DNA from 3 places in the Agarivorans sp. MS3-6 genome. Region 2 is predicted to be linked to each of the others. Evidence: predicted binding sites of a transcription regulator. Region 2 holds the regulator's gene; each other region holds the start of a gene.
The links. The regulator MetJ, encoded in region 2, represses methionine synthesis genes. The targets are predictions, from matches to a motif close to TAGACGTCTAGACGTCTA.
Positions count from the first base shown of each region.

Region 1 (10,553 bases), 1.2 Mb from region 2:
TGGCAAAGCCTCAATGACTATCGCGGACAGAACGCCAACATGCACGCCTGTGAAGCAATGATCGCTGCCTACGAAGCCACTCAAGAGTCTCGCTATTTAAATCGGGCGATTACTATTGCTCAAAATATCTGTTTACGGCAAAGCTTCACTACTGATGGTTTGATCTGGGAGCATTACGATACAGATTGGCGAGTAGATTGGGAGTTCAACCGAAATGATCCCAAAAATCTATATCGCCCCTGGGGTTTTCAACCTGGTCATCAGACCGAATGGAGTAAATTACTGGTGATGTTATCTCGACATCATAATGCAGATTGGTTGCTTCCTTGTGCTGAAAAGCTATTTAAATATGCGGTTGAAAAAGCTTGGGATCATCAACATGGAGGGCTTTATTATGGTTTGGCTCCAGACGGAACGGTATGTGATGACGATAAGTATTTTTGGGTTCAAGCTGAATCGTTTGCTGCAGCGGCATTATTAGCCACTGCCACGGGCAAGCAAGAGTATTGGAGTGCCTACGACAGTATATGGAAGTATAGCTGGCAACAATTTTGTGGTGCTAAGCACCAACCTTGGTGGCGAGTCTTGAATCGAGAAGGGGAGGTGATCGATCCCTTGGTCGCCAGTCCTGGCGCTAAAATTGACTATCACACCATGGGCGCTTGCTTAGAGGTGTTGCGAGCAATGCAAACCTAACCTGCGGCTCCAGCAGACACTTAAGGCCCTGCTATGTTGCGGGCCTTTTAAAATTAATCCTATTTGCTCTCCTATACTTGAACCTACATTGTCCTATACCTTCAGTTTATTTTGGGTATTCAACTTAGGAATTGATACTTGGAAACCTATTATAGCCTCTGTTACTTATCTGCCTTAGCGCTGTTGATTGCCTATGTGAATAGTCAAGTTGGCTCATTGCAATCAACGATTACCATTACAGCCGCATCAATGGTGCTGTCGTTGCTGGTGATATTGTTGGGTAAAACGGGTCTATTAGCAGACTATCCGCAGTTACTTGAACCGATACATAGCATCAACTTTCAAAATGTATTGTTGCACGGCATGTTAGGCTTTTTGCTGTTTGCGGGTGGCTTAGGCATTAACCTAAAACACTTAGCCGCCCAAGGGGCCGAAATCGCCGTACTGGCCCTATTCTCTACAGTGTTATCGAGCTTTCTGGTTGCCGGGTTACTGTGGCTAGTATTACCCTGGATAGGGCTGCCCTTAGACTTCATTTACTGTTTGTTGTTTGGTGCGTTAATTTCGCCTACTGACCCTATCGCGGTATTAGCCATTGTAAAAAAAATGCAGGCTCCACAACAAATATCGATTCAAGTTGAAGGCGAATCACTATTTAATGATGGCTTTGGTTTGGTGATGTTTGTCTCAGTATTTGGCATCGCTTTTACTCATCAAGAGCTTAGTGGTTCAGCAGTGGCTTGGCTGTTCTTTCAGGACGCAGGGGGCGGTGTTATTTATGGACTTGCACTAGGGTTATTGGCCAATTATTTGATTAAATATACCGATGATGACTCACTAGAGTTACTGATTAGTTTAGCGATACCCACCGCCGGGTTTGTATTTGCAGAGCATATTAGCGTTTCGGGTCCGCTCGCGATGGTAGTTGCCGGCATATATATTGGTAATATTACTCGTGGAAAATATTTTACCGAAGCCAGTAAGCATAGTTTTGACCACCTATGGCATGTGCTGGAAGAGTTTCTAAATAACCTGCTGTTTTTATTAATTGGTTTAGTGCTAATTAGTTTCACATTTCATATTGAAGATGGCTGGTTGGCATTGATAGCGATCCCCTTAGTGTTGCTGAGCCGTTTGCTAAGTGTGGGCTTGCCTTATCTGGGATTTGTTCTGGTAAAATCCTACAATCCAATGTCTGTGCCTATTCTTACTTGGGGAGGATTACGTGGTGGCTTGGCGTTAGCTATGGCTTTGTCGGTGCCCGCTGGAGTGATGGTTCTTCCTGGTAAAAATATCGATGTACGCGAAATCATTGTAGTTATGACCTATGCGGTGGTCGTGTTTTCAATCTTGGTGCAAGGCTCCACCATCGTGCCCTTAATCAATAAAGCTAAACAATATGAGTAAGCATCGGCCAATCAATGGTTTAAGTGTTTGAGGTCGTGTAGGTCATTGGTTGATGCCACCTAAATAGCGCTGTTTAGTTTTCTCGACAAAACCTTCGTCGTGTAAGTGTTGAATGGTAAGAGCGAGAGCTTGCACTAATTCGGCGTCTGCTTTTTTAGATGCCGCTAAAAACAACGAATTAGACTCAACTGCATTACCGATAATCAAAGATTTTTTGGGGAATTGCTGATTCCAATACCAAATAGATTCGGGAGTACCATTGAACCAAGCATCAATTCTTCCTAGTTGGAGCATTTGTGCGGCAGCTGGCCCTATTTTTATTTCTACAATCTGACTTTTGGAAAAGCCTTTGCTACGTAGAATATTCGCTTGTGCAGAGCCTTGACCCACTCCTATTTTGGTTAACTGAGCATGGGCTTGTGGGTAGCTGTTAATGGCTAAATGGGTAGTTGCAAAACTACGTTCTAAGTCCATGATATAGGCAATCCAGGTAAAACTGGCCTCGCGACTTGGCAATAAGGCCAAGGGCATAATGAAGGTATTATCGCCTTGGCTGACGATTCGCTGGGCGCGCTTCCAAGGGAGTTCTTCAAGCTTCACTTGGTGCCCGAGGCGCTGAAATGCTTCAATGACAACATCACCCACGATTCCTGCTTTTTCAATGTTTAGCATGGTTAAAGGCGGAGCATTGATACTGTAAACAGTATACGTGTTGGCGTTGCTAAAAAAGCTAATTAACCCCATTAAAAGCAAACCCAACGTCGATTTTGTTAGCATTAGCTCGAGTCTCTGCTGCGTTATTTAACACTTAGTAAAAATAGCCTAGGCTTATAAAAACAGCGAGTTAAAATCAATATTTCGCTATTGCCTGCTCGCCATATAAAACAAGGGTTTAAATGTGAGTTAGTAAGATTAAGGTTTTGGGGTCAATATAAAGCGTTTATCACTACTAACAACGAAACCATGGCGTAAGTAATTTTTACCTAATATCATGCTGTAGCTGAAGTTTTCGCGGTTTTGCAAATTAACCTTTACTGTTTCTGTTACCTCACCTAGCTTAACGGTCATTAAGACGACGGGGCGCGAATTAGCCTTTTCGCCAACTCGTGCTTTAATCACCATCTCATCGACCACTTCACGCGTGAATTGCTGCTTTAATCCTTCTGCGTTACTGTAGGTGAATGTCACCATGGTGTTACCGTCTTGCTCGAAATATTGAAGGTTTTCGGCATGCATCGAGCTGACATCCGCACCAGTATCTAGTTTTACTGAAATGGCTAAATCTTCAACCTTAGCTTGTTCTACATAGCCAGCTTTTATGATATTCCGTTTGCTTAAAATGTGGCTAGTGCGGGTATTGATGAGTATTGAACCGGTAACAAATTTTTCGCCAATAGCTAGCATTTCAGGATCATCACTAGAAGCCTGCTCTAAGGCTATTTCAGTTTGGTGGTATTCTCCCGCATATTTAATCATCGGGCTGATCACTGGGCGGGTTACCTCGCCCACCACTATGTTTCGTTCAATGGCTTGCTCAAATAAGTAAACTTTACCTTGGCTATCTGTCGCCGAAAATGCGGCCAAAGTCTGTTTACTACTGCTTCTTTCAAGTGTTTTTAACGTTTTTACCCGCAGTAAAGAAGTGTTAACGGAAAAAGAAGGTTCAGCCGGTAGTTCCACATCATTGATTAATAGTGTTTCTTCAGGGGTTATCATTAACGGCGCTTGTTTCACCACATCCATGGCTGATTTTAAAGGCTGGTCTGTTAAGTACTCGGCGCTTAAATCAATAAGGAAATATTGGTTTAAGGCTTCTTTGCCTAAGCGTAATTGAGTACTACGCTGAGAACGATCTCGTAATACCACCTCTAGGTGTTTCAGTTCTTGGCCAAAACTAATAGATATATTCACTAATGGGTGATGGTGTTCGCCAATTTTAAGCATGCGTAGTAGCGGTAAGCTATACATTTTGGTTTTTTGATTCTTACCTTCAGCTTCAAAGCTCACATGTTGCTTTTTATCATCTATTTTAATATTGCTCGCATGTAGGCTAGTTCGGCGATTTTTTAAGGACACGCTCACCGCCAATGGCAATTCATCTAAATAGGCTGTTTCTTTAGTGCCAATTATTCTGGCTAAGGGTTCTTGCTGTAAGTAATCGTAACTGGAATCTACCCACGCTTGCTCGCGTAGAAAGGTTTTACCGATCAAAATAGGATAAGAAAAGGCGCTACGGTCGGTCAGGTTAACAGCTGTGTTTACCGTTATGTCACCAGCAGACAATGCTAGTTCTACCACTGGGCGGTAAAGGATGCCGTGATCCCCTCGACCTTGAATACCACTTAATCGCGCTAAAGGTCGTTCAAGCGGGATAAGCTCTCCAGTACGGGGGTGAACTAAGTCAAACTTTACGGTGGCTTTGATGTTCCGCTCGGGAGTGTCGAAACTGCTTAACCACCATTCGCTTGCTGGGTCGCCAAAAGTGTTGGCTATCGCTTCTAGTAACTCTTCACCTTGCAACTGGGAAAACGTTGGATGTTCGCTGTGAATGCTAATGTTAATGGCATGAATTGATGTGGTGTCTGCTCCGGTATCGATTTTAGCGGGCACGCCAACACCTTGTAGTTGTTCTACGCCTGAATAATAAATATTTTCAATTCGGCCCATGACTAATTTACTGTCTAAGTGGTAATAGGCACCGTTTACATAGAAGGGGCTTTGCTGAAGAGATGTTGCCAAAACAGGAGTTTGGATTGCCAACAGTGAAAATAGTATACACACAGAGCGAGAAATAAAATTCATCTTTAACCTTCAATTTAGACACGTACACATTTGTTATAGCACTAAAATGTTGGCTATATCGAGCCAAGCGATTAATAAAGTTAACTATTAGCGAAAGAATAGCGCTTGATAAGAAGTGTAACCTTAATACTTTTAACAATCTGCTGATTTTGTCTCTGTCATAGATGGCTTATCGCCCTTGCTTACAGGCCAGTAATGTTGAACTTAGTTTTCAAAAAGATAGATATACTCTCAGTTAAACTGAGACTTAGGTAATGTCGTTACACCTGTTTAGTCACAATATGATGATTCTCTTAACTGTTTTAAATATTGCCGATTGATCCAGCAAATTAAGCATTGGTATAGTCGGACTAATGGATAGTTTTTTAGCTAGATATGTTAGTGCTCAAGCGAGATGTATGGGAGAGCTATACTTCTGCTGTGCTTGTATTGGGCGAGTAGTAAATAGACCATGGAATGATCGGTCTTTGGGACAAATACGATGGATGTTGAACAATTAGATACATTGGCCTGTCAGTTTATTCAGCAAGGAGCCAGCTTAGAAGACCAGGCTTTTGCTGAGTACATAAAAGAACAAACTGGCGAGATTGTGCCAGCAGAGCAGCTCAATCAAGTTATTTGCAGTACTCAACAGCGCTTGGCAAAAATGTATGGGCAGCAACATGCTATTGCTGAATTACCAAATGGTTTTGCTGAGTCTCTCAACCAATGGTTCGTGCAATTAAATCAATCCACTGAAGCTAGAGTGGAACGTTTAACCAAAGAGAAACAAGAACTATGGGAAGAGGGGCGTTTGTCGCTGATCCACGATCATCAACATGCTCTTGCCGAGTCAGAGGCGCGTCACCATGCGCTGCAAACGGAGTTAGTCGAACTTCAACAGCAATTGGATACCTCAACAGCTAACAATAGTGAACAACTCAAGCGCTTAGATGAATCTAATCAACACTCAGTAGAGTTGCTGAATCAGCTTGAAACTGTTCGTATAGACCTTGAGCAAGCAAATGTAAATTCACAACAGCAACACCTTCAGCAGCAACAAATTGAAGCCGCTAATGCAGAGCTAATACAACAATTACAAGTTGCAGAGCAGGAGCTAGCTCAATATAAAGAGAGTGATGCGCTTGCAACGACAAGGCAATCTGAAACAGAACTTGCTTTACGCAAGCAGCTTGGTGAAATGAGTGAAGCCTTAGATCAAGAATTAGCCCATACTAAGCAGTTGACCGAAGAACACTGTGATATTAGTGGCCGAGTGACCGAACTGGTTAAAGCTAATCAGTTTTTAGAGCAAGAAAATAAGCAATTACAAGAGGGAGACTCTGGTTTAACTCTCGAGCTAGCAGAGCTTAAGCAGAAAAATCAAGAGTTAGACCAGCAAGTGAAGCAAGCTAATGCCAATAACCAGCAATTGCATGAAAAATCAGAGCAGTTAAGCAAGTTAAATCAACAGTTGAGTGTGAGTTCTGAGCAGCAAACCCTAGAGGCAAGTCAGCAAACAGAAGAGTTAAGCCTACAATACCAGCAGTTGAAGCAAGAGAATACCCAACAAAAAGAGCAGCTTGAACAATTTGAGCAACAGCTTACCCAGTTAAATACTGAGTTGGAAAATTCAGTCATTGACCAAGCGGATAAAGACGCAATATTGGACCGAGAGGCAGCACTAAGGGAGCAAGTAAGTACTTTAGAGCAACGATGCCTTAGTGATGCACAGAGCATTGAAGCCTTATATCAACAGCAGCAAGAACTAACCGACAACATTGCCGATTTAACCGGGAATAATCAGGCCTTAGAAACCTTAAATAACGGTGTTGAAGCCCAATTAGAACAAGTGCTACCAGAATTAGAGCAATACCAACAACGAGAAATTCAATTAGAAAGTAGGATTGAAAAAATCGAGTCTAATTACTTAGAGGCAACCGCTGAATTGACTCAGGCTCGTAGCCAGTTAGCCGCAGCAAACTCGCAATTACAATTGAATCATAGCTTGTCTGATGTTGACGGAAGATTATTAGATAAAGAACACCAAATTAATCAAATACAACAGCAACTAAAATCTTTAGAAATAAGCTTACGTAAAGAGCAAGATGGGCATATTTTGACTAAATTGGCGCTAAGTAAGCTTGACGAAGAGTTTCTTGATAGCAAGATCGATAATGGTTCATTGAAAGCTAGCCTTGATGAGCTCTCAGATAAGCTTAAGGCAAGTGAAACCTTTAATCGTCAGTTACAAAGACAAGTCAATGAAGCCAACCAGGATATTAGTAGTTTAAGCTTCGCAAATACCAAGCTGAGTAATCAATTGAGCAATGTCGAGTCACTAAAAGATAAAGATTTAGCGTAGTGCTGATTGCCCAGTAAAACTGCAGTGACGCTCTCTTTGTTGAGAGCGTTTTTTGGGACTGCAGTACCAGCCATCATCGACCTTTCTTTGTTCTTATTAGTTTCCAGATTCGCTTTGTGGCGGATTATCTCTCTAATAAAATACCTGTTTTATTAATAGTGTTACCTAGCTTAAGCAATCAGAGTGTTTCGCTTATTGGTGGAGCGAGTATCTGCAAATATGTTATTCGGACTCTCAACTTGCAGCAAGCATGGAATACTCAGGGGAGTAATGAGAGGAAGTGCCTTAGCTCTTAAGCGTAGAGGAGGGTTTTGAGAATGGGTGAAACAATAAAAAAGCCCATAATCATTGATTATAGGCTTTTAGCTACTCATGCAAAAATGGTTTAAAGGCCAGCTTCACTTTTTAATAGCTCGGCTTTATCTGTTTGCTCCCAAGGAAACTCTTCGCGACCGAAGTGACCATAGGCAGCAGTTGCTTGGTAGATTGGGCGCTCTAAATCTAACATCTTCAGAATACCGTACGGGCGTAAATCGAAGTGTTTGCGTACCAATGCAATCAGTTTTTCTTCGCTGAGTTTACCCGTGCCAAAGGTTTCGATACTGATAGATGTTGGCTCGGCTACGCCAATAGCGTAAGACACTTGAATCTCACAACGTTCAGCTAAACCGGCTGCTACTATGTTTTTGGCAACGTAGCGTCCCGCGTATGCAGCACTGCGATCGACTTTTGATGGATCTTTACCAGAGAAGGCTCCGCCGCCATGACGAGCCATGCCGCCGTAGGTGTCTACGATAATTTTACGACCGGTTAAACCACAGTCACCCATTGGCCCACCAATAACAAAACGACCGGTAGGATTAATGTGGAACTGAGTACTTTTATTTAGCCATTGCTCAGGCAGCACCGGCTTGATGATTTCTTCCATGACTGCTTCACGTAAATCAGCGGTTGAAATACTGTCACAGTGTTGAGTCGATAATACCACTGCGTCTACACCGGTAATAATGCCGTTTTCGTAAGCGAAGGTAACTTGTGACTTAGCATCCGGGCGTAACCAATCTAAAGTACCATTTTTACGTACTTCGGCTTGGCGTTTAACCAATAAGTGAGAGTAAGTAATAGGCGCTGGCATTAATACATCGGTTTCGTTGGTTGCGTAACCGAACATTAAACCTTGGTCGCCTGCACCTTGTTCCTCTGGGCGAGAGCGGTCTACGCCTTGGTTAATGTCGGGGCTTTGCTTACCCACAACATTAAGCACTGCACAAGAGTCGGCATCAAAACCCATATCAGAATGGGTGTAACCAATTTCACGAACTGTTGAGCGAGTGATTTCTTCAATATCAACCCAAGCAGAAGTGGTGATTTCACCGCCAACCATAACCATGCCGGTTTTTACGTAGGTTTCACAGGCTACACGTGCCTTAGAGTCTTGCTTTAAAATTGCATCAAGTACTGCATCAGAAATTTGATCAGCAATTTTGTCTGGATGCCCTTCAGAAACTGATTCTGAAGTAAATAAATGAGTAGCCATGCTTAAATCTCGTAAAATGAATTTTATACGTATGGATGTTTTACCATCTGGACGTCTATTCTAATTTAGGCAAACTACTTTTACTAGGTCTTATTAATGAAAATAATTCACCTTCAGTAATTAGTTGTGTTGATGACTCGCTGGCTCAAGGGTTTTATTTTCTTCTTTGGCGATAACAGGGCTATTAATCAAACGTATTTGAGCATTAAGGAGCTGTTGTTCGATCAGGCTTGGAGAGCGAAAAATGTACTTCGCAATGGCGCTAGCGCAAAGGCATGCCACCATGGCTGGCAGCACTATTTCCAGCTGCATAGTTTGTTCGCTTATTAGTAAAAAAGCTGCCCAAGGGGTTCGAAAAACAGCCCCAAACATCGCCCCCATACCGACAATGACTAACATCAAATTAGGGGAGTTAGGGATCACTTCCCCAACGATACTGCCTACTATACCCCCTATAACCAGCATGGGACCAAGGCTTCCACCGGGTAAGGCAAAAGCGAGTGCGACGGTGGTTAGAACGATTCGAGCGAGCAACCACAAAGATTGCTGCTCAAGATCTAACTCCCAATAGAGTAGGCCATTAGGAGTAATTGGGTCTAAACCTAACCATTGCGGGTTTAGCATGCCGGCAAACGCTGTAACCGTGGCGGCTATCGTTATGGCATAGCTACGTTTGAGTTTAGGCATTGAACGAATCGCGTGTACTAGTAAGGTGGCAAATAAACCACATAACAGCCCTAGCAAGGCAAATAGCGGCAATGATTCAAATGCTAATTGCTGTGGTGGAAGCGCTATACTCAATACGCTTCCGCCGTGTAACTGGGATATTGCGCTGGCGGTATATGCGACCAGGGCAATCGTCATAATTGACCGCCAGTTAAAGCGCCGCATGATTAACTCATAAGCGATAACGGTGCCTGCTAATGGTGCACTAAATAACGCGGCGACAGCTGCTGCGGTGCCACACGCTACGCTTAATCTTACTTGTCCAGGGGTTAGACGGGCTGCATGTGAAAGATTACTCGCTACAACAGCGGTCAGATAACAAGCGGGTCCAACAACACCAACGGCATACCCTCCCCAAGTGAGTATTAAACCGACGGCAAATTGATAAAGCAAATTCCCCCAAAAGAGCCTTCCTTCATCAAAATGATAAGCTTTTACCACAAAAATTAAGCCGACTTGTTTGTAGGGGCTGAGTATCGCTTCAAACACTAAAATGCTCACAGCCGCCACAATGGGGAACATAAAGGGACTGATTTGTATGTTGAGTAGGTGATTGATATCGAGGTGAGCAAGGTCACTAAATAATAAGGTCAGCGCGCTAGAGAAGAGTCCAATCAATAGGTAGACAAATAAACTACGACTACGGAAAGAAAAATCTAAGGTCATTTATTTGCTTTCCTTTATTAATACCTATCCTGTATCAGTACTTTATCATGAACAAAGCAATAAAAAATATGCGCTAAAATTGGCACTAACAACAATTTTTATAATAAATAGACAGATTCTTTTTAGATAAATATTGAGTAAGCTCGTTGACTTTGTGACAATACGCGCCTCTCGATACCCTAAAGCCTAAAATTTCAGGAGCAATTCATGTCTTCTCGTCGTCAATACGCCAACGCGATCCGTGCTTTAAGCATGGATGCAGTTCAGCAAGCTAACTCTGGTCACCCCGGTGCCCCAATGGGTATGGCGGATATCGCTGAAGTACTATGGCGTGACTTTTTGAAACACAACCCTACTGATCCAACTTGGGCTGAC
Region 1 is NZ_CM134202.1:1,484,091-1,494,643, reverse strand. It holds gene ACVFI8_RS06700 (AGE family epimerase/isomerase) at 1-696, shown strand, start outside; gene ACVFI8_RS06695 (cation:proton antiporter) at 835-2,103, shown strand; gene ACVFI8_RS06690 (substrate-binding periplasmic protein) at 2,146-2,847, opposite strand; gene ACVFI8_RS06685 (putative ATP-dependent zinc protease) at 3,016-4,905, opposite strand; gene ACVFI8_RS06680 (hypothetical protein) at 5,387-7,249, shown strand; gene metK (methionine adenosyltransferase) at 7,635-8,786, opposite strand; gene ACVFI8_RS06670 (chloride channel protein) at 8,907-10,178, opposite strand; gene tkt (transketolase) at 10,386-10,553, shown strand, end outside.
Region 1: a site for MetJ is predicted at 8,827-8,844, ahead of metK (methionine adenosyltransferase). Genes of this name have one in related genera too.

Region 2 (10,553 bases):
CAACTGGGCCCGTGCATTAGCGTATTGGCTTTGTTCAACCAACATTACCACTGGCGTAGCTTGGGCAATCGTTATTGCTACCTCTACAAAAGCGTGTTGGGCAAACTTGCCGCTATAGCGCCAGTTATTGCTGCGTAATGGCCATGACATCCACACTTCGCTTTGTGACTGGTGTTCACCGGGCATATAAAAACCGGCACTGGCAGGTACCTCTTCGATGATTCTGCTCATGCTTAAGCTCCTGTTTCGCTGGCCAGATTCAGTGGGCTACTTTGTCGTTTCGCTCGTAGCAGTAGCAGCTCACCAAGGGCAATGGTGGCTAGCACGCCGCTTAATACTGGAATGGTATATTGCCAATCGATAGTGCCGAAAATGATATCTGGGAAGATAAATAGCACCACCGCTTGTAAGATAACGAGGAAACAAATAACGGTCATCGCTAGCTGCACTTTGAGCCCGCCCGGTATTTTAAATGGCCGGGCTGTTGCTGGATCGTTAATACGCAGCTTTAAGTAAGCAGGGAACATCAATAAGTAAGGTAATAGGAAGATGCAGCTTGAAAAGGCAAACATCGACCAGAACAACTCATCATTGGTGTTAGCAAAAAAAGTGTAGATGAAAATAACGGCAGTAGAAACTAACCCTGTGATGATGTTCGCACCTACCGGGGTGGCGTATTTAGCAGAGCTTTTTGCCACAATGTTAGGTAACTCACCGTCTTTAGCTGACTGCGCAGCAGCGCGGCTAGAACCCATGGTCCAGCTCACCATATTGCCAATAAAGGTCAGTAGGGTCACAACGCCTAGCGCATAGGTCATAAATATACCTAGCGGACCATTGCCAAACAGTACTTTAAGGGCATCAATAATGCCTGCTACTAAGCCCACTTCTTCAACCGGCAGTGCCATTAGTATGCCCAAGGTGCCAATAATGTAGAGAAAGGCCGTAATTGCAATGGCTAAGAACACCACCTTGGGAATTTGTTTTACGTCTTTCATTTCTTTAGTCATGGTGGCGACCAATTCAAAGCCCATTAAATTGAAGACTAACGCAGGAAGAAATGCCGCTCCGGAATCAAAAGAAGGCATTATTGCCGCTAAGCTAAATTCGTTGGCAACACCATTTTTCATCGCATAAATAAAACCGCCTATGCCAAGCACCGAGATTATGAGCACTTTTAATACCGCACATACATTGGTAATTAGCACCCCCACATCAACTGAGATATTACATACCCACACGGTTAGCCAAGTCAGGCTTATGCAAATAAACACCTGAGCGCTAAGGGGTAAGTCTGGCGCAAATAGTTCTGAAAACATACCGGCAAATAAGATGTACACCGCGGGCATCCACAAGCCAACATTTATCCAGTAAAACCAGGTCGTTCTAATAGCCCAGCTGGAGCCAAAGGCTTTCTTTACCCAGTCGTAAATGCCTCCCTCTCCGGGGTAGGCGGCGCTGAGTTCTGAGGTGATCAAGCCATAAGGAATCACAAAAATAACTAAGATGAGTGTCCACCACCCTAGAGAACTTACGCCTATAGACGCTGACGCCGTTAAGGTGTCTACGACCAGTACCGCACATAAGCTAAACAATGCCAGTGGGGTTATGCCCATTTTTTTAGTTGTCATGCGTCTAATCCTTTAACTGACCATCTAGGGTTAATAAGTGTTGGTAATGCTCGGGGCGTCGATCTCTAAATAGCCCCCAAGCACTGCGCTGAAACTCAATCTCGTCTAGATCAAACTGGTGTACGAGTACCTCTTGAGTATCGCGGCTGGCTTTAGCCAGTACTTCGCCGGTGTAATTGGCAATAAACGAAGACCCAAAGAAGGTGATTTGATGATCGCGAGACTTTGCTTGTTCGCAGCCAATTCGGTTAGAGGCTATCACTGGCACCTGATTGGCAGCGGCATGCCCCTGCATCACACATTGCCAATGCGGTTGAGAGTCTAGCTCTGGTTGGCTTGGCTCACTGCCAATAGCGGTTGGAAAAAATATTAACTCGGCACCTTGTAAGGCGAGGCTACGGGCGGTTTCTGGAAACCACTGATCCCAGCAAATACCAATGCCAACTTTGGCATAACGGGTGTTCCAAACCTTGAAGCCGGTATCGCCAGGGCTAAAGTAGTATTTCTCTAAATATCCATCACTATCGGGGATATGGGTTTTTCGATAAATGCCTAACAGCGAACCATCGGCATCAATCATCGCCAAAGAGTTAAATTTCACGTTGCCCGCTTTTTCAAACCAGCTGAAGGGCAACACCACTTCTAGCTCCTTGGCTAACTCAGAGAGCTTTTTAAAGGCCAAATTATCTTCTAAGTAACTGGCGAGCTTGTGATATGACTCTTCAATTTCAATACAAAAATATGGTGTTTCAAACAGTTCTTGAAGCAGGATGATTTGCGCGCCTTTGGCGGCGGCTTCTCTTACTAAATATTCTGCCTTGGCAAGATTTTCTTCTATGTTCCATGAACAAGACATTTGTGTGGCGGCTACAGTGACTTTTCTCATCCCAATTCCTATACGGGTGATGCAAACTATGGAACATTTTTATCTTAAAAAGGGTTATTATAAAAACGCTATTTTTTTATTTGTGTATGAGAGATATCGATAACTATGGACATAGATATAAATCAACTACGCCTGCTGGTGGTATTAGAAAGGGAAAGGCATTTATCTAAAGCCGCCCAAAAGCTGTTTATGAGCCAGTCAGCGGCTAGCCATATTTTGTCTAAACTGCGTCATCGTTTTGATAACCCGTTATTTATCAAAACCCGCACCGGCATGGAGCCAACACCGCTGGCTCAAGCCTTATTACCTGATATTGAAAAGGGCCTAAGTTCGATAGACATGGCCTTAGCCAAAATGAAGCCATTTAACCCCTTACTCGACGCCAAAACGTTTTACATTGGTGCTATCGACTACTTTGAGTTTTATGCACTGCCTAAATTGGGCAAAAAAATGGAGAACAGTGCACCCAATGCACGAATTGCGGTAGACATTCTTTCCGAAAACATCCAAATGGAGCGGGTAGAACAAGGCCGAATAGACCTGATGTTAGGGGTGGATACATTGCAAAATATGCCGCGTTATTATCACCGTTATCATTGGCTAAGCGATCCTTATGTTGGCATTGTGTCCAAACAACAGAGCAACTTTCCTGAAAATTTTACCTTTAGAGACTTTGTAGAGACGCCACAGGTACACCTACCCTTAATTAACTCGGGTGCCGATCCCATCGACCGATGGCTACTGGCGCAGCACCAAGCTCGGCAGATTTCAATGACGGTGCAAAGCTATGCGGTGGGCGCAATGGTCACCGCCAATACCCGTAACTTAATGTGTGTGCCGCAACGGATTGCCAAAGAACTCGAACAAATGCTACCGGTACGCATTGTTGAGCTACCAGAGGGCATACCCGAGCTATCGTTAAGCATGTTTACTCATCAGTTATACGATAGCCAAGAGAGTGTTCAATGGTTAATCAAACAAATTCAGCAATGCACCTGACAAGTTATTCATGCACTCATCACCGGGTTTTAGGTGAGCCTGGGTATCACGCTCCGGTAAATTGCGATTAAAATCACTTTAAAATATGGACTATTGCCACTTGCTTGTTAATGTTAGTCAACGATTTATCAGTACTTTTCTCAGCACCCATATACAAGGATAGAAAGTGAACAAATATTTACTATTACCATTGATGGTTTTAACCTTTGTGACGCCTACGATGGCTCAAGAAACGCCAATCGATGAGATGTTTAAGGTTATGAAGATGGACCAGCAGTTTGAAGGTGGATTCGAGGCCATGATGCCAACCATTGATCAGATGACCGCTCAATTTAGATTGGATAATGAGGGTAAGGAAGAGCTTAAGGGTATTTTTCGTGCTTGGTTTAATGAAGATATCGACCGTCCGAAAATCATTAATGATATGAAAGAGCTGTACACACAAACCTTTACTGATGATGAAATCATCGAGATTACAAAGTTTTACCAAACGCCAGTCGGTAAAAAATTCTTAGAAAATTCAGCCCACTTAATGCAGGTAGGTGCCCAAGTAGGCATGCAAGAGGCGCAATCTAAACAAGCGATGTTGATGGAACGAGTAAAACCTTTCTTGGAAAAGCACGGTATTAAATAGGCGATATGCCTCTGGCTCCCCACCTAGACTTAGGCGGCTTTTATATCTTACTTTAATAAGCCGCTAGTTGATGTTGGTATATGTCCGACCGCCTTACAGTGCAAAGCACTGGGCTCAATCAGACTAAGCGATAGGCTTAGTTTCTCCCGGTGACAACGGTGACTTACTTTGCTGATTCGCATAGTAACGATTGATTAGAAAACAAGACATAGAAGCGATGGCTATGCCGAGCATGTCTGCCGAGGCGTCGATAAGGTCAAACGTGCGATGCGGTATAAATGCTTGGCTGAGCTCTTCACCAAGGGCAAATATAGTCACCAAAATAGCTCCCCAATAAAGCCGAACACTCGCAATGGCTAAAACGCGAAACTTCAGGGCGATCACCAAGATAAACGTGAGTGTGCCAAAAAGGCAAAAGTGGCCTAATTTGTCGCCATAAGGAAACGAGGCTACAAAGTTAAAAAACACGCTAGAGCCGCCAGTATTCGCTAAATAAATAACCCACAAAATAAAGCCAAGAAAGACTGCTGCGAATACAGTGGCCAGTTTATTCATAATCAATCGCTAAAGAACAAGAAGACTTGCAAAGCAATATAACAGGCCGTTCAACTTGAGATAAGCGAATGATGCTGAATCATAGAGACTGCGTTAACCGGGTTAACAAGGTGGTGGTTGTCAGTGTCATCATATTCAGTCAAATGGTAGACTGCTCCCTTATTTTGTTTAGTGTTTAAAGGTAATGTGATGAACCCAATTATTGCAATGTTGAAAGAGAACAATATTAGTGACCAACAGATCGGCGAGGTGTTTCAAGCGCTGACAGACAATCCTCTTGCAGCAATGGCAACGATCTCTCAGTTGGGCTTACCTCAAGAAAAACTTCAACTTATGCTCGGCCAGGTGATGCAAAACCCCGCTTTGATTAAAGAAGCGGTAAACGAGTTAGGTTTAGATTTCTCGAAAGTTGAAGCCGCCAAAGAGCAGCTTCAGAAGTAAGTTTCATTGCTAGATAATCTGCAAGGGGCGTTTAGCGGTTATATATTACAGTCTTATCAGCCCGTTTTATCTTTAGCGTTGTAGATTGCTCGCTTAAGCCGAATCGACAACCCTTGGCTAGTTCTGTTGGTGTCAATGTTGCTGTGGCTGGCCGCACGATTAGCTAAAGCACTTGAGCCCTAAAAGCGTTCGACCACCGTTAAACAGCCTTGCTTAGACTGACGAAGCGGTGCTGCTGTAACCGAGGTTTTTCTATGTCATTTGAGTTACTAGGCTTGTGTAGTGCGCTGTTGAAAAGTGTTGCTGAACAAGGTTATACAAAACCAACACCGATCCAACTCGAAGCGATTCCGGCGGTACTGAGTCAACGTGATGTTATGGCGGTGGCACAAACGGGTACCGGTAAAACAGCGGGTTTTATCCTACCGATGGTACAGTTGTTATCTGGCGCTGCTAGCCCGAAGGCTAGCTCGGTTCGTGCACTTGTTATTACTCCCACTCGAGAACTTGCCACTCAAGTGCTCATGAATGTACAAAACTACAGCCGTCATATGAATATTCAATCAGCGGCGGTGATGGGGGGGGTGAGGATAGAACCGCAAATAACACAGTTGCAAGCGGGTGTAGATATCTTGGTTGCCACCCCTGGCCGTTTGATTGATCTATACAAGCAGCAAGCGATTCGCTTCGATCAGCTTGAGATCTTGGTGTTAGATGAAGCCGACCGTATGCTGGACTTAGGGTTTATCGACGAGATGAGCTACCTCCAAAGTGTACTGCCTAGCAAACGTCAAACCTTGATGTTTTCAGCGACCTTTTCAAAACAGATCAAATCGCTGGCGAGCGGTATGCTCAATAATCCGCTGTTGATTGAAGTTGCCGCCGCAAACAGCACGGTTGATTCGGTTAAGCAGCGTCTCCATCCGGTAGATAAAGCGCGTAAAAGTGAGCTGCTGATTCATCTTATTAAGCGTAATAATTGGCCTCAAGTGTTGGTGTTTAGTCGTACTAAACTGGGTGCTGACAGTTTAGCCTCTCAGCTTGAAACGGCTGGCATTAGTGCCGCTTCTATCCATGCTAACCGAACCCAACACGCTCGTACATTAGCTTTAGAAGGGTTTAGAGACGGCAGTGTTGCAGTGTTAGTTGCTACTGATATTGCTTCTCGAGGTATAGATGTTAGTCAACTGTCTTGTGTGATTAACGTCGATCTGCCCTATGTAGCAGAAGACTATGTGCACCGAATTGGTCGTACTGGTCGAGCTGGCAGCTTTGGTTTAGCGGTTTCACTGTTTAGTGAGGATGAAACTAAACAGTTGAGAGCAATAGAGCGCTTAACGGGCCTGAAGTTCAAACATGACATTGTCCCTGGCTTTGCGCCCAAGCCCAAACCGAAGCAAGCCGTGAATATATCGGATGATGATGACGAATATGGCAATTTTGAGCCAGACCCAGAACCGCAAGGCCGAGCTAAAGGGCGAGGAAGTCGTCAGCCCAAGGTGGCTAATCGCAGTGGCAAAAAACGACCGCGCAATAAATGACAACAAGCAGATTAAAGAAAGCAGCCGTAGTCTTAAGACTAAATTCATTGGCATGCAGTTAAAGCAAAGCCGCTCTAACAGCGGCTTTTTCTAATCTTCTTTATTGAGTTCTGCTAGGGCGGCCTTTTCTAAGGCCGGATCTGGCTTATCTTTTTGTAAGTCGGCATCATCGGGCAGAGGCTGACCAGTATAGGCATGTAAAAAAGCTTCGCAAAGCAATTCGCTATTGGTGGCGTGACGCAAGTTATTAATTTGTCTGCGGGTACGTTCATCAGTCAATATCTTTAATACCTTAAGAGGTATAGATACTGTGATTTTCTTAACTTGTTCGCTTTTTTTACCGTGTTCAGCGTAAGGGCTGATCCACTCACCGTTCCATTCTGTCGACATACTACAATACACACTAAACCAAAGAGACCCTATTGTAACGGGGGAAAAGCCACTTAGCAATCCAACAGCAAAGACATTTAGACGTCTAGAAGTGTTGACGTCTTTTTTGCTGGTGGTAAAGTGGCAGGATAAATTGAGGGAGTAAATCAGCAAATGTCTTTAAAAGATCTTCAAGCAGCCACCATAGCAGTGCGCAGCGGTATTGAAAGTGATAGCCAGCACGGCGCAGTAGTTCCGCCCATTTATTTGTCGAGCAACTACAGCTTTGCTGATTTTAACCAGAAACGCCAATTTGATTACAGCCGCTCAGGCAACCCTACACGCCACATTTTGGCCGAAGCCATTGCCAATTTAGAGCATGGCGCGGGCGCGGTCATTACCAATACCGGTATGTCGGCGATTAACTTGGTTACAGCCTTATTAGAGCCGGGTGATTTACTGATTGCTCCTCATGATTGCTACGGCGGCAGTTACCGCTTATTTGATAGTCTGGCTAAGAAAAGTGCTTTTGAAGTGGCTTTTGTAGATCAAAATGATTGGTCAGCACTGGCTGAGCTATTAACCAAAAAACCTAAAATTGTTTGGCTAGAAACGCCAAGTAATCCTTTATTGCGAATTGTTGATATTAAGACTATTGCCGAGCAAGCTCATGCTGTGGGGGCCTTGGTGGTGGTAGATAACACCTTCTTATCGCCAGCCCTGCAAACCCCTATTTTGTTAGGCGCAGATATTGTGGTGCATTCGGCCACTAAATACATAAATGGCCACTCTGACGTGGTGGCCGGAATGGTCGTAGCGGCCACTGATGAGTTAGCCGAGCAGCTAGCTTGGTGGGCGAATTGTTTGGGCTTAACTGGCTCTGCCTTTGATTCCTATCTCACTTTGCGCGGCTTACGGACTCTCAAGGCCAGAATGAATGTCCATCAGGAAAATGCACAAGCCATTGTGGCGTGTTTGCAGCAGCAAAGCGCTGTGGGCAACATTTATTATCCTGGTTTACCTGAGCACCCGGGCCATGCGCTAGCGCAAAGCCAGCAGCGTGGTTTTGGTGCTATGTTGAGTTTTGAATTGGCTTTAGATGAGAGCCAAATGGTGAAATTTTTGAAAGCGTTGCAGCTGTTTTCCTTGGCCGAGTCGTTAGGTGGAGTAGAGAGTTTAATCGCCCACCCTGCGACCATGACACATGCTGCCATGTCGAGTGACGCCTTGGCAGAGGCAGGGATTTCTAATCAGCTATTACGCGTGTCGGTGGGTTTAGAAGACGCCCAAGATTTAGTTAATGACTTACAGCAGGCCTTTGCCAAACTTTAAGTTTGGCTAAAAGTTGTAGAGAGGTATTCAGTGTCAGTAAATAGGCATGTTCATAAATTTGGCGGTAGCAGTTTGGCCGATGCGGGTTGTTTTAAGCGCGTTGCCAATATTGTTGCTGAACATTCTCAGCCCCATGATCTTATTGTTGTGTCAGCAGCCGGTAAAACGACTAATCGTTTACTGAAGATCATTGAGCTAGCCAAGCAAGCAGATGATGCTACTGGCGAGGCACTAAAAGGGCTTATTGAGTTTCAATCTAAGTTAGTTAATGAGTTATTAACGGAGCAAAAGGCCAAGCAAATTGTCAGCGCTTTAGATCTTGAGCATCATCAAATTGCCAGTGTATTAGAGGGCGAGCTCAGTACCTTTAATATTAACCAGCTGTTGTCTTTTGGCGAACGCTGGTCAGCCCGTTTGTTAGCTGCATTGCTCAGCGAATTAGACTGCCAAGCCGAATGGTTAGATTCTCGAGAATTTTTTAAAGCGGAATTATCAGCTCAGCCTCAAGTTGATGTTGAACAAAGTGCGCCATTATTAGCACAGTGCTTAGCGGCTAAATCGGCTTGTAGAATAGTCGTTACCGGCTTCATTTGTAGCGATAGCCAAGGGCGTACTGTAACCTTAGGGCGCAATGGCAGTGATTATTCGGCTACTGAACTCGCCGCTTTGGCTGATGCCATCTCTACCACTATTTGGAGTGATGTGGCCGGTATTTACAGCGCTGACCCGCGCCTAGTAAAGGATGCGCAGCTGTTAGAACAGTTGGCTTTGAATGAAGCCTCTGAACTGTCTCGCATTGGTAGCTCGGTGTTACATGCGCGAACGTTAGAGCCCTTGGCTCGTTCTAGACAAAAAGTGAATCTGCGCTGTAGCTATGCTCCGAAAGATGGGCAAACCCTTATCTATCGCAAAGGTATAAAAAGTAACGCGGCTAAAATTGTCACCTCAGTAGACGATATCGTGTTACTTGAGCTGACTTTTAAGCAAGATTTTAGTCGCCATGCTACTGGTTTATTAGCAGAGCTAGCAAAGAATCATTTGGCTCCAGCTACTCGCCACAAGCATAGTGAAACGGGCTCTTTACGCATGGCCTATACCCGCGAGTTAGTGGATGAAGCCTTAACACGCATTGATCACTTGGCTGCCCAGTTTCAGGTGCAGCGAGTAGAGCGCAGCGAAGGCTATTGTTTGGTGGCATTGGTTGGCGCAGGTGTCTGTGATAACCCGCAGCAGTGTTACCAATTTTTTCAGCAGTTAGCTGAGCAGCCTCTCGAGTTTATTCATTCGAGTGCCGATAAGTTGAGCTTGTGTGCGGTAGTTCGAAAAATCACTTTAGAGCCCTTGCTTAAAGAGTTGCACACCAACTTGTTTAAACAAAAACGTAAGCTAGGTTTAGTGGTATTTGGTAAAGGCAACATAGGTAGCCAATGGCTAAGTTTGTTTGCTGAGCAAAAAGCAGAATTAGAGCAGCGCTACCCATTAAGTTTGAGTCTAGCCGGCGTGTTTTCTAGCCAACGTGGTCAATTAGATTTTACAGGCTTAGATGCCAAGCAAGCCTTGACGGGCGAACCAAACCTTACACTGATTTGGCCTGATCTGTTCGATAAGCTTAGCCGCCACCCTTATGATGAACTGGTCGTTTTAGATATTACTGCCAGTGAATCGGTAAGCGCATATTATAGCGAGTTTGCGCGCCGAGGTTTTCATGTGATTACCGCCAATAAACATGCGGGCGCCAGTGAACAAGCAAATTACACAGCCCTTAAAACCAGCTTTGCTGATCACGGTTCACATTGGTTGAGCAATGCCACGGTTGGCGCTGGTTTACCGGTGCAATCTAGTATTCAGCACTTGCGCCAAGCGGGTGATCAGATTCTGGCTATATCGGGGATATTTTCTGGCACCTTGAGCTGGTTGTTCCAACAGTATGATGGCTCAGTGGCCTTTTCTGAGTTGTTGGCGGATGCGCTTAACCAAGGCCTAACAGAACCCGACCCGCGAGAAGATTTATCCGGGAACGACGTGCAACGTAAGCTGCTAATTTTGGCTCGTGAAGCAGGTTTTTCATTAGAGCTTGATGATATTCAACTACAGTCTTTGGTGCCTGAACGTTTAGCGGGCTTAGCGCTTGAAGATTTTCTTGATGCGATGGTGGAGTTAGATGA
Region 2 is NZ_CM134202.1:2,718,772-2,729,324, forward strand. It holds gene aguA (agmatine deiminase) at 1-231, opposite strand, end outside; gene ACVFI8_RS12500 (APC family permease) at 234-1,631, opposite strand; gene aguB (N-carbamoylputrescine amidase) at 1,636-2,517, opposite strand; gene ACVFI8_RS12510 (LysR family transcriptional regulator) at 2,623-3,516, shown strand; gene ACVFI8_RS12515 (DUF2059 domain-containing protein) at 3,683-4,150, shown strand; gene ACVFI8_RS12520 (VanZ family protein) at 4,274-4,705, opposite strand; gene ACVFI8_RS12525 (DUF2999 family protein) at 4,895-5,146, shown strand; gene ACVFI8_RS12530 (DEAD/DEAH box helicase) at 5,401-6,687, shown strand; gene metJ (met regulon transcriptional regulator MetJ) at 6,778-7,077, opposite strand; gene metB (cystathionine gamma-synthase) at 7,231-8,388, shown strand; gene ACVFI8_RS12545 (bifunctional aspartate kinase/homoserine dehydrogenase II) at 8,419-10,553, shown strand, end outside.

Region 3 (10,553 bases), 520 kb from region 2:
AACTACGTATTTCGTCATAACGTACTTCAGCGGGTAACAAAGACACAAAGTTAAACTCACCTTCCATGCGTAAAAAGTCCATATATAGGCGTGTCACTAATTGATGCCCTAAATTGCCATAGGGATCGAAGCCGGCGACTAATAAATAGTGAATCCGTTCAAACAAAGAATAATCAATCACCCATGCCGTTTTAGGCTGTTTTCCGACGGTCCCCTTTACTACGCTAGCACTGTCAAAGTGCCTAAATATAGTCAGTGCCGCATTCTGGTTCGCTCCATCACCATCCCATAACAAATGAAGATCGAGTGATTCTTTACCTTCTTTCAGCCAATTTTTAATTTCATTAAATTTAGCTTGCGAATACTTATGATGGCGCTTTGAATAACTTACCCAAGTACTTATTGGTAATACGTTACTTTGCTCAACAGAAGGCATGCGCAAATGTTCACTCTGGTCAGCTAAAAATAGAGACTGCTGCTTTTCATAACCATTGTCAGGATTAGCGAAATACACCCAGAAATGATCTTGAATGACATTAAGCGCGACTTGCCCGCGACAAACCGGCCCTTTCATAAAACCCATAATAAAGGTTTCAGCGTCGTCTAGCAGAAAACGATAGCGACCGTTTACCGTGAGATCTTTGAAAGCAACAAAAGGGTTACCCGCAACACTAGGCTGATAACTGGGTAATTCACTAACTTGCACCTGATCGCTTAAAAACCACTCGGTCCAGCGGTCAGCACGGGCTTGATCTAAGCGGTAAGGAATATGCGTTTTCACCACGATACTCTCACGCTCTGGCGCTAGGCGGTAATACACCTTGTCAACACCGGGGTCATCGTAAGGCCTGCGGGTAGCAATTTCATCAATCGGGCTACCCGGAGCGGTACGAGACCTCACCATTTTGAAAAATGCAGGTCGACTGTTTGAATCGTTACCAAAATACAGGTGAGTAATAAACAGGTGCTCGTAGATATAACGCGCCATTAGCTGTTCTTTTAAAGAATCGCCATTTAAAAAAGCTTCCCACCGTTCAACTTCATCAGTGAGTTTATGATGAGCACTTAAATCATCTGCCATTGGCGCACCACTGGCTAACCAAGCCGTTAATGTATCAAACTCTTTATCGCTAATTGCGGGTAAACCATATGGCATGCCCCATTCAGGGTGAGAGGCCTGTACCTTGGCGTAACCTTCTATACCGACACATTGCTGAGCGCGATCAAGTGAAAAATCATAAGCTTTAGGATCTAATATTTCGTCTGTGGTCTCGCCATAAACACGCTTTTGTTGAAGCGTTTGGTACATAACCCCCGCTTCCAAGTTAGCGTGCTCAGTTTGAATGCGCTCGTTCAGTACCGGATTAAACCCTTTTTGTCGCCACATTTGAGTAGACCTAGCGTCCGTATACAAACGAGTGGTTGGTGCTGCAGTTACCCGGCTACCATGATAGACCCTCGCTGTTGTCACTCCGCGGTCAATACCTGCTGCTGAGGTAAGCTTTAATTGGCAAGGCGCGTCGTAACAGGCATGACACATGACACAGCGTTGGTCGAGGATCGGTTTTACATCACTAATAAACTCAGCCGCTGGAGGGTAACTCTCAGAATACATACGCGTTTGTACCGACGCTTTACCAAAGCGCTGGTCAAACTGATTAACAATAATGGTGGAACAACCTGCGACTAACAGCAGCACCCAGAACACATTAAAACGTCGAAACATAGTCCATTCCTGATTTCGCGAATAGTGGCATAAATGCGCCACTATTAGAGCTTTAAGTATACATCAACTCAGCAAAAATTTAGCAAAGCCAACTAATCAAACATGTGCTTAAGTTATGAGCACAGCGTTACATAAAAAAACAGATAAACTTCTTGAATATCTAAATGATAATGATTATCATTTAGATGTGGAAAATAAGAGGAACAACACGATGACTAAAACACTTACTTTTGCCAGCATGCACTTTACCATCGCCTTTTTGGTCACTTGGTTATTGACCGGTGATATGATGATTGGCGGTTTAGTCGCCATCGTAGAACCAGCGGTAAATAGCGTGGCCTATTTCTTCCACGAAAAAGCGTGGTTGAAATGGGGCTTAAACTCAGCCCAAATTCACTAAAGGAGCATCTAAATGTTAGATCAAGAACGGGTTCAAACCATGGACCTTCATATTCTTCTTAGTATTATTAATATGCAAATTAGAAATGAATTTTCTAGCTTTAGTGAATTATGCAGCTTCTATGAACTTGAACCACAACCGCTAGTACAACGGCTGACTGAAGCCGGATATACACTGCAGAGCAACCAACAATTTACTGCAGAGTAAGTTATGTCTAGGGTTTCGCTTCTTTGATGCTGGTATCAATAATAAAACGACTACTCTTCAGCAGTAGTGTTAATTGCACTGTAAGCCCGATAGGCAAATACTAATAATAGTGTTTCAAGCAACTGGCCAATCACCCGATTTGCAAATATTAAAACGCCACTGGCATGTTGTTCAAGTAACCAATGATGAATCCCCCACACTGGAATAGTGGTAATACCCGCAACAATAATCACCCCAGCCAACAGTGGCCATTTATAGGCTTCGGTTTGACGCCAGCTTTGACTAATTGCCTGCATGGGTGAAGCTTTATGTAACACGCAATGTATATCAGCCACAATCAAACGACTCGCAATGATAACCCCCGGCAAAATGAAGAAACTAAGGCCTAACATGACTAAAACAAAAGTTACACTCACGACCAAGAACAAACTTGGCCAGATGCTTAAAGAGGCTTGAAAACAGCGACTGATTGACCAAACCTGTTGCTTTATTTGACCACGCATATACAGGATGATGGCACCTTGGTAGACCGGTTGCATTAACAAACCTAAACCCACAAACATCCAATAATGGGTCGTCGGTTGCTCAGGCAAGTTTTGCACATAACCACTTTGTATACCGGCGAAAGGGATGGCAAAAGGCAACACCATCAACGCCAAAGGGATAAAATGCTGTCGATAAAAACGTAAACTGTCAGCCAACCAATTCCATAAACCGCTAATCGCCATGTTACCCCTTCACCAAACCATTCAGACCAAAAAACAAAACAATTACCTTAAGCTTATGCACTGGGTTAACTGAGCCAAACTTGAAATTTTCCAGGTTACGCCAGCCAAAGGCTGAAACTCATGGCTGATTGTCGATTGACGTTGCAACCAAACACTGCTTAGCCCTGCGGCTACTGCCCCCTTGGCATCATTAGTTAAGTTATCGCCAACATAACAACCAGCGTTTGCATTTAGCTTGGCGCGCGCTAAAGCCTGCTCGAAAATAGCCGCATCAGGTTTTGCAGCTCCAGCGACTTCTGCAGTCAATACAAACTCGAAATAAGGCTGTAAGCCAGCAGCCTTAACCTTGCGCTGTTGCATATCTTCAGGCCCATTAGACACCAAGGCTAAGCGCCAGCCATGCTGTAGTAGTTCTTCTAAACAGGCTAAAGTATCAGGATAAAGCTGGGTAGCGGCGATGTATTGTTGCATGAAGTACTCAAAAGCTTGTTCTGCCCGTTCGCTGCTGATTGTTGGAAGCTGGAGAGCTTCGCGAATTCTAGCTTGACGCATTTCTGCAGCAGTTAATTTACCCTGCAAAAATGCTGGATAATATAATTTAAGTGCGCGCTTCCAGTGACTTAAGGCATCTGACAGTTGCTCGGGTTGGTAATGCTTAAACAAAGCAATAACCGCCGCTTCAGTAGCCACCGTATCGTCAACCAAAGTATCGTCTAAATCGAAAAACAGCATGCTCGCCGGAGTTGGATGTGTCATAAATCGCCTCGCTAATTTTCAGCCAGATTAGCGAGCCCAAAAGATAAGTCAACGATTGTTTACAGCATACGAGTCTCTCATAGCGAATAAATGCAGTGATCTATTCCTGTAGTGCTAACGTTTGGATAGGGAGACAAGCAAAACCGAGGGATAGACATGAATACTCAAACAGTCAATTTAACTGACGTTACCATTCTCTATTATCCTGATGATAACCCCTACCACTTGCGCGCTTTACTACTTAAAAACCAAGTTAAAAACCAGCAAGGCAGAGTGGTAATTAGTGCTGAACATCGGCAAGGTAAGATAATAGTGGCGGTAATTAGCGGTCAGGTTGAGCTACTTAATATGCTGGGTGACCGCTTCAATGTTCAGCCACTGTCAGCCGCTTAAGTTTTGCTATCTATAACGTCGGTCTGCTTTGCGCTCATACCATCTACCTCAGCCTCTGCACACATATAAGCACGACTAGAGCTAAATGGTGTAAGTGGAACATTCGGCTCTAACGTTTGCTCCTGATCAGCTATGTGAATTTGATGTTTGTTGGTTACACGGTCCAATATGTAATAGGCCATTCGCAAGGCTAATAAACCAAATACAATAGTGCCTACCGCTTGCCCGCCAAGAACTCCCAAGGGACCAAACCACTGCCCACCTAAATAAACAAAGGGGATGGTGCCTAAGGTGGCCTTGCCGAAATTAATCATGGTAGAAGTACTAGGGTAACCTAGGTTATTAAAAGCAGCGTTTGCCACAAACATGGCGCCGTTAAATACAAAACTAAAGCTTATCCAAGTACAGAAAAAACCAATCACAGTGGCCGCTTCACCGCCAACACCAAAGACCTTAATAATGAGATTTTGACTAAGCAATAAAATGAAAGACACGGCGATCACAAACCCTCCGTTAAACCACAAGGCTTTGGTGAGTGCTTCTCGTACTCTTGAGTAATTATGCGCACCAAAATTTTGCCCCACAATCGGCCCTATCGCCCCCGATAAAGAAAAAATCATGCCAAAAGCCACTGGCATTATTCGTCCCACCACCGCCCAACCAGCCACATAGGCATCGCCAAAAACCGCAATTGCTGCGGTAACGTAGGCATTACCCAAAGGTGTAGCTACATTGGTCATCATGGCCGGGGCAGCCACTTTTAAAATAGCGCGTAAGTCTTCCAATAGTTTAGTAACACTAAACCTAGCAAATAATTGATGCTTATAGACCACCCCTGACAATGCCACGCCTGCCACCACAAACCGTGCAATTACCGACGCGATAGCCGCGCCTGGTAGGCCCAGACCCAAAGCAAAGATAAATATCGGGTCGAGAATAGCGTTAACACCGCCACCTGCAAGAGTAGACCACATAGCCCGCTTAGCATCCCCAACCGAGCGCAAGGCTGCTCCCGCACTCATAGCTAACCCCAGCACAGGTAATGACGGTAATAATATACGCAAATAGCCTACCGCCAGTTCATGGGTTCTAGCTTTTGCGCCAATCAGGCTTAACAATTCGGGTGAGAAATACCACACCAAACCAGCAAAAGACGCACTGATCAAAAAGCCGGTAAATAAAATGTTAGTGACTAATTGTTTGGCTCGAGCCTTATCTTGTTGACCTATCGCCTTGGAGACCAAGGCAGTCATAGCGATAGATAGGCCAATCGAAATAGAGGTAGTAAAGAAAGCAATCGTGCCAGCGTAACCGACCGCGGCGGCTAATTCTGCTTCACCCAACAAACTAATAAAAAACAGATCGGCTAGATCAACTAAGAATAAAGCGGTTAAACCAATAGCATTGGTGGAAGACATCACCACAATGTGGCGGAAGATATCACCAGAAATGAACTTTGCCTTTGGCATAGAAACTCACGACACGACAAGATAGTGTTTAGTGTAGGCGCAAAACTCTCCGGAGTCATTGGCCAAATAACCCCTAAGTTATAGGGGCTATAAGCTTCAGCAAGTGACACTAAGTGATCATAATGCTAGGCCCTTAGGCCAATTAACCCGCAGTTCTTTAGTAGCCAGTACCATGTTTTCTAACGCCGCTTCAGTTTCTTGCCAATTTCGTGTTTTTAAGCCGCAATCAGGGTTTACCCACAAGCGTTGCAAAGGGATCCACTGTGCAGCTTTATCAATCAAGTTTTTGATCTCAGCCACACTTGGAATATTAGGCGAGTGAATATCATATACTCCGGGCCCAATTTGGTTAGGATAAGCAAAGTGCTCAAAGGCTTGTAACAAGCTCATGGCAGAGCGTGAGGTTTCAATAGTTAGCACGTCAGCATCCAGTGCAGCTACAGCAGGCATAATGTCATTAAACTCGCTATAACACATATGTGTGTGAATTTGAGTCTCAGGTTTAGCGCTAGCGGCTGATAATTTAAATGCTGATACAGCCCAATCTAGGTAGCTTTCCCACTGGCTACGTTTAAGCGGCATCCCCTCGCGAATGGCCGGCTCGTCAATTTGAATCACCTTGATGCCTGCTTGTTGTAACTCATTGACCTCATCATTTAAAGCTAAAGCTATTTGTTCTGCAATCTCAGCACGACTGAGGTCTTCTCGAGCAAAACTCCAAGTTAAAATAGTCACAGGCCCAGTCAACATACCTTTCACCGGCTTAGTGGTGAGAGATTGAGCATAGTGAGTCCACTCAATAGTGAGCGGTTTAGAACGCTCAATATCATCAACTATAATCGCCGGCTTAACACAGCGAGAGCCATAACTTTGCACCCAAGCAAAACGGCTAACAATAAAGCCATCTAACAACTCTGCAAAGTACTCCACCATGTCGTTTCGTTCCGCTTCTCCATGCACCAATACATCAAGGCCAAGCTTTTCTTGGCGCTTAATCGCATCAGCAATATGTTTGGCCAACGCGGCATCGTAATCAACCTGACTTAAAGTACCCACTCTATACTCGCGACGCTGGCGGCGAATTTGATCAGTTTGCGGAAACGAACCAATAGTCGTGGTTGGTAGCAGAGGTAACTGCAGACTTTGCTGCTGAATTGCTTGACGTTTAATAAAGGTCAATTTACGTTGGCGCTGTTCGGGGTTAAGCTGATCAAGGCGTCGCTGAAGCGCTGAGTTGGTCTTTTTGTTAAGTGTTTGTAAGGCTGCGCTGTATTGACGAGATAACCGTAAAGCATCAGCATCACCACTAATAGCGTCATCCAATAGCTGTAGTTCAGTCAACTTTTGTTGCGCAAATGCAAGACGATACTTGGCATCACCCAAACCATCTTCATTGTCTAAATCTAGCGGGCTATGCAGTAAAGAACACGATGAAGCAAGCCATAAGCGCTCGCCTAAACGTACTTTTAGTGAACGATAGCGCTCAATTAAGTCTGGCAAATTCGCACGCCATACATTGCGCCCATTAATTATCCCTGCCGACAACACCCATTTTTCAGGTAACCAAGTAAGCACTTGCTGTAGTTGCTCTGGTGCCGCACTCAGGTCAAGATGCAAGCCGTCTACCGCTAATTGTTTAATGACATCGGCATTATCGAGTACGTCGGCAAAATAGCTGGTTAACAGTAACTTAGTTGGACTAATGCGGGTACGATAAGCATCTAAAAGCGCTTCTTGCCACTGTGGCTCTAACTCTAAACCCAATACGGGTTCGTCTAGCTGAACCCATTCAACACCTAAAGCAGCCATTTTCTGAAAGATTTCACGATAAACCTTTAATAGCTGCGGTAACAGTGATAAACGTTGAAAACCGGCTGTCGCAGCGTCGTCATTTTTGCCCAAATATAGGTAAGATACCGGACCAAGAATCACCGGCTTAACCGCATGCCCCAGTGCTAGCGCTTCTTCAATCTCATCGAACAACTGCTGCCACTGTAGGCTAAAGCAGCTGCTCTCGGAAAATTCAGGCACAATGTAATGGTAATTAGTGTTAAACCATTTGCTCATGTCAGAAGCGGCATGATTACAAGCACAGCTTTGCTGACCACGAGCGATAGCAAACATACTGTCTAAGTTAAGATTATCGACTTGATGACGCTCCGGTATATTGCCCAACAATAACGACGTATTAAGTACTTGGTCGTACCATGCAAAATCGCCCACGGTTACCCATGTTTGACCGTTATCTTGCTGAACTTGCCAATTTTTCTGACGAATTGTTCTCCCCACTTCAAGTAATTGCTGCTGCGAAGATTCGCCTCGCCAATAAGCTTCTAGTGCAAATTTTAGCTCTCGCTGCTTGCCAATTCGTGGGTAGCCTAATATATGTGTTGTACTCATCTGAATATCCTTTTAGCCGTCTAGATGTATATAGAACAATAGTGGCTAGCAAGGTGTAGTAACACAATTGAAAAAAACGCAAACCAAAATGAATATATTTCAACAACCCTTGCTTTATAGGTCTAAAAAGGGGCGCGTTCATCACAGTGACTAATTTCAGGTGAAATATATTCAAGTTAAGATAAGCAAGCATCACGTCATCTATACAAGCTATGGCTCGCTATCTAAGCTCTGATATCACATTTAACAAAATGCCAAGGGTAAATAACGATGCTCGAATTGAAACACCTACGTAGCATACAAGCTCTGGCTGGTGGTCCTTCGTTAAAATCCGCTGCAGCCAAATTATTCATTACCGATTCAGCCTTGTCTCATCAACTAAAAGACCTGGAACAACGGGTTGGCGCGACATTGGTTGTCAGAAAACAGCACCCCTTGCAGCTAACCCAACAAGGTTGTCAATTACTCAAGTTAGCGGAACATGTTTTACCGCTAATAGAAAAAGCCGAACAGCAATTATTGCAACCTCATCAGCAACAGAGTCGACTCAATATAAGCGTAGATTGCCATGCTTGTTTTCAATGGTTATTACCCAGCTTGCAACAATTTCAGCAAGCATGGCCTGAAATAAGTAGTCACTTTTGCCAAGATAAAGACTACAACGGACTGCCCTTACTACAGCAAGGAGAGACTGATTTACTGCTTACATCTAGCGTGAAGATAGAGGAGCAAATCCATTATAAAGCCTTGTTTGAATATGAAATGGTACTCATTTTTCCACCTAAACATCACTTCAGTAAACAAGCCAGTATTCAGGCATTGGATCTAAAATCAGAAACCATCATTAGTTACCCCATAGCCTTACAACGCCTCGACTTATATCAGCATATTTTGCAGCCAGCCAAGATCCAAGTTCAGCAATGGAAACATGCCGACAACCCTGCCATGTTATTGCAAATGGTGGCAGCGGGTATGGGGGTAGCAGCTATGCCTTATTGGGCCGTAGAGCACTATGCAAGGCAACAGTTTGTACAACTACGCTCATTTGAACGACCACTATGGAGGCCAATGTATGCTGCATATACTAAAAACCGACATACTTGCTTGGCCCTGCAAGCCTTTATCCAATTGGTTTTACACCAAGCCTTAGAACATCTAGAAGGGACACGACGGGTGCGAGCAAAAAACCATCATCACTAATTATTTGACGGGACAGGCAAAATGAGTTTACTTTTAATAACATAAGGCTAGCTGTCCTCCTCATCAATTAGATTGTTTGGCAAAGGTTCAACTCTATGGTGTCTGACTGGTCTCCAGCAGAATTTACAGAAAGAAAAATGAGCTTAGTGATGCACTTAGCGGGTTTCATTCCTAGTGCCTATTTTTCAATTCACCACTTAGTTGATGGCATTTTTTGGTATGGATTGAGTATTCTGCCTTGTGCATTGGCTATTCTGGTGTCCTTATTTCTTCTTTTTACCAAGCCAAACTCTCAGGGCTACAAAGTGGCAGATGCTTGGTTTTTGTTGTTAGCCATCCCTCCTGTATTATTGGCCCTTACTCAGGACAGCATGCATGGGGAGTTTTTTGTACCAGCGCTAATTTTGGCTTGTTTTATTCACCTGCCTCTAAAAGTTGCTGAACGCTTAGTATTATTGGTTAGCCTTGTCGCCATTATCCTAGGCACCTTACATCTTGGGATCCATCAAGGGATCCGTTTTAGCCTTGGCGTAGTGGCTTCACACATTTTTGCTTGGGGCTTAGCCAGAGTATTAGTGAAGCAAAACAACGAACTTAAAGAACTCGCCTTCAAAGACTCCTTAACCCGCTGTTACAACCGCCGCGCCTTATTTGACGAGCTGCAAAAAGCCAAACAACAACACAAACGTAGTAGTATTAAAGCCACCCTCATTTTATTGGACTTAGACCACTTTAAACTCATCAATGATCAGCATGGGCATCATGCAGGCGACCAAATCTTGGTATGGTTCTCCCATTTCTTGCAAAATAACACTCGGGGTAACGACCGCGTTTTTCGTTATGGCGGTGAAGAGTTTCTGATTTTATTGCACGACGCAGACTTTGATATGGCTTATCAAGCCAGTGAAAAGCTGGTTGAGGCGATCTCGCAGCGTGAAGCACCACTGCAACTCAGCATAAGCTTTAGTGCTGGTATATCTTGCATAAAAGATGATGAAAGCATAGATGATTGGATACAGCGAGCCGATCTAGGTTTATACCAAGCCAAACAAGCCGGCCGCCGGCAAACTTGGCCGGTGCAGTTTACCAGCATAGAGACGTGAAACCGACAGTAAACAAGCTAAGGCCCATTGCTCTAATGGACCTTATTCAGTCAGCCGCTTACCCAGCTTTACTGAAACGGTAAGACTGAATCATCTTTTCTTCATTACCTTGCTGGGCGTACGTTTCCACTAACCAGAGCTGTGGGCTAACCACACGTAACTCCATACGCA
Region 3 is NZ_CM134202.1:3,235,874-3,246,426, reverse strand. It holds gene ACVFI8_RS14895 (fatty acid cis/trans isomerase) at 1-1,726, opposite strand, end outside; gene ACVFI8_RS14890 (DUF2061 domain-containing protein) at 1,938-2,126, shown strand; gene ACVFI8_RS14885 (DUF4250 domain-containing protein) at 2,139-2,333, shown strand; gene ACVFI8_RS14880 (hypothetical protein) at 2,384-3,061, opposite strand; gene ACVFI8_RS14875 (HAD family hydrolase) at 3,104-3,817, opposite strand; gene ACVFI8_RS14870 (DUF2375 family protein) at 3,974-4,210, shown strand; gene ACVFI8_RS14865 (MATE family efflux transporter) at 4,207-5,679, opposite strand; gene metE (5-methyltetrahydropteroyltriglutamate--homocysteine S-methyltransferase) at 5,797-8,079, opposite strand; gene ACVFI8_RS14855 (LysR substrate-binding domain-containing protein) at 8,350-9,279, shown strand; gene ACVFI8_RS14850 (GGDEF domain-containing protein) at 9,375-10,382, shown strand; gene ACVFI8_RS14845 (YMGG-like glycine zipper-containing protein) at 10,441-10,553, opposite strand, start outside.
Region 3: a site for MetJ is predicted at 8,093-8,110, ahead of metE (5-methyltetrahydropteroyltriglutamate--homocysteine S-methyltransferase). Genes of this name have one in related genera too.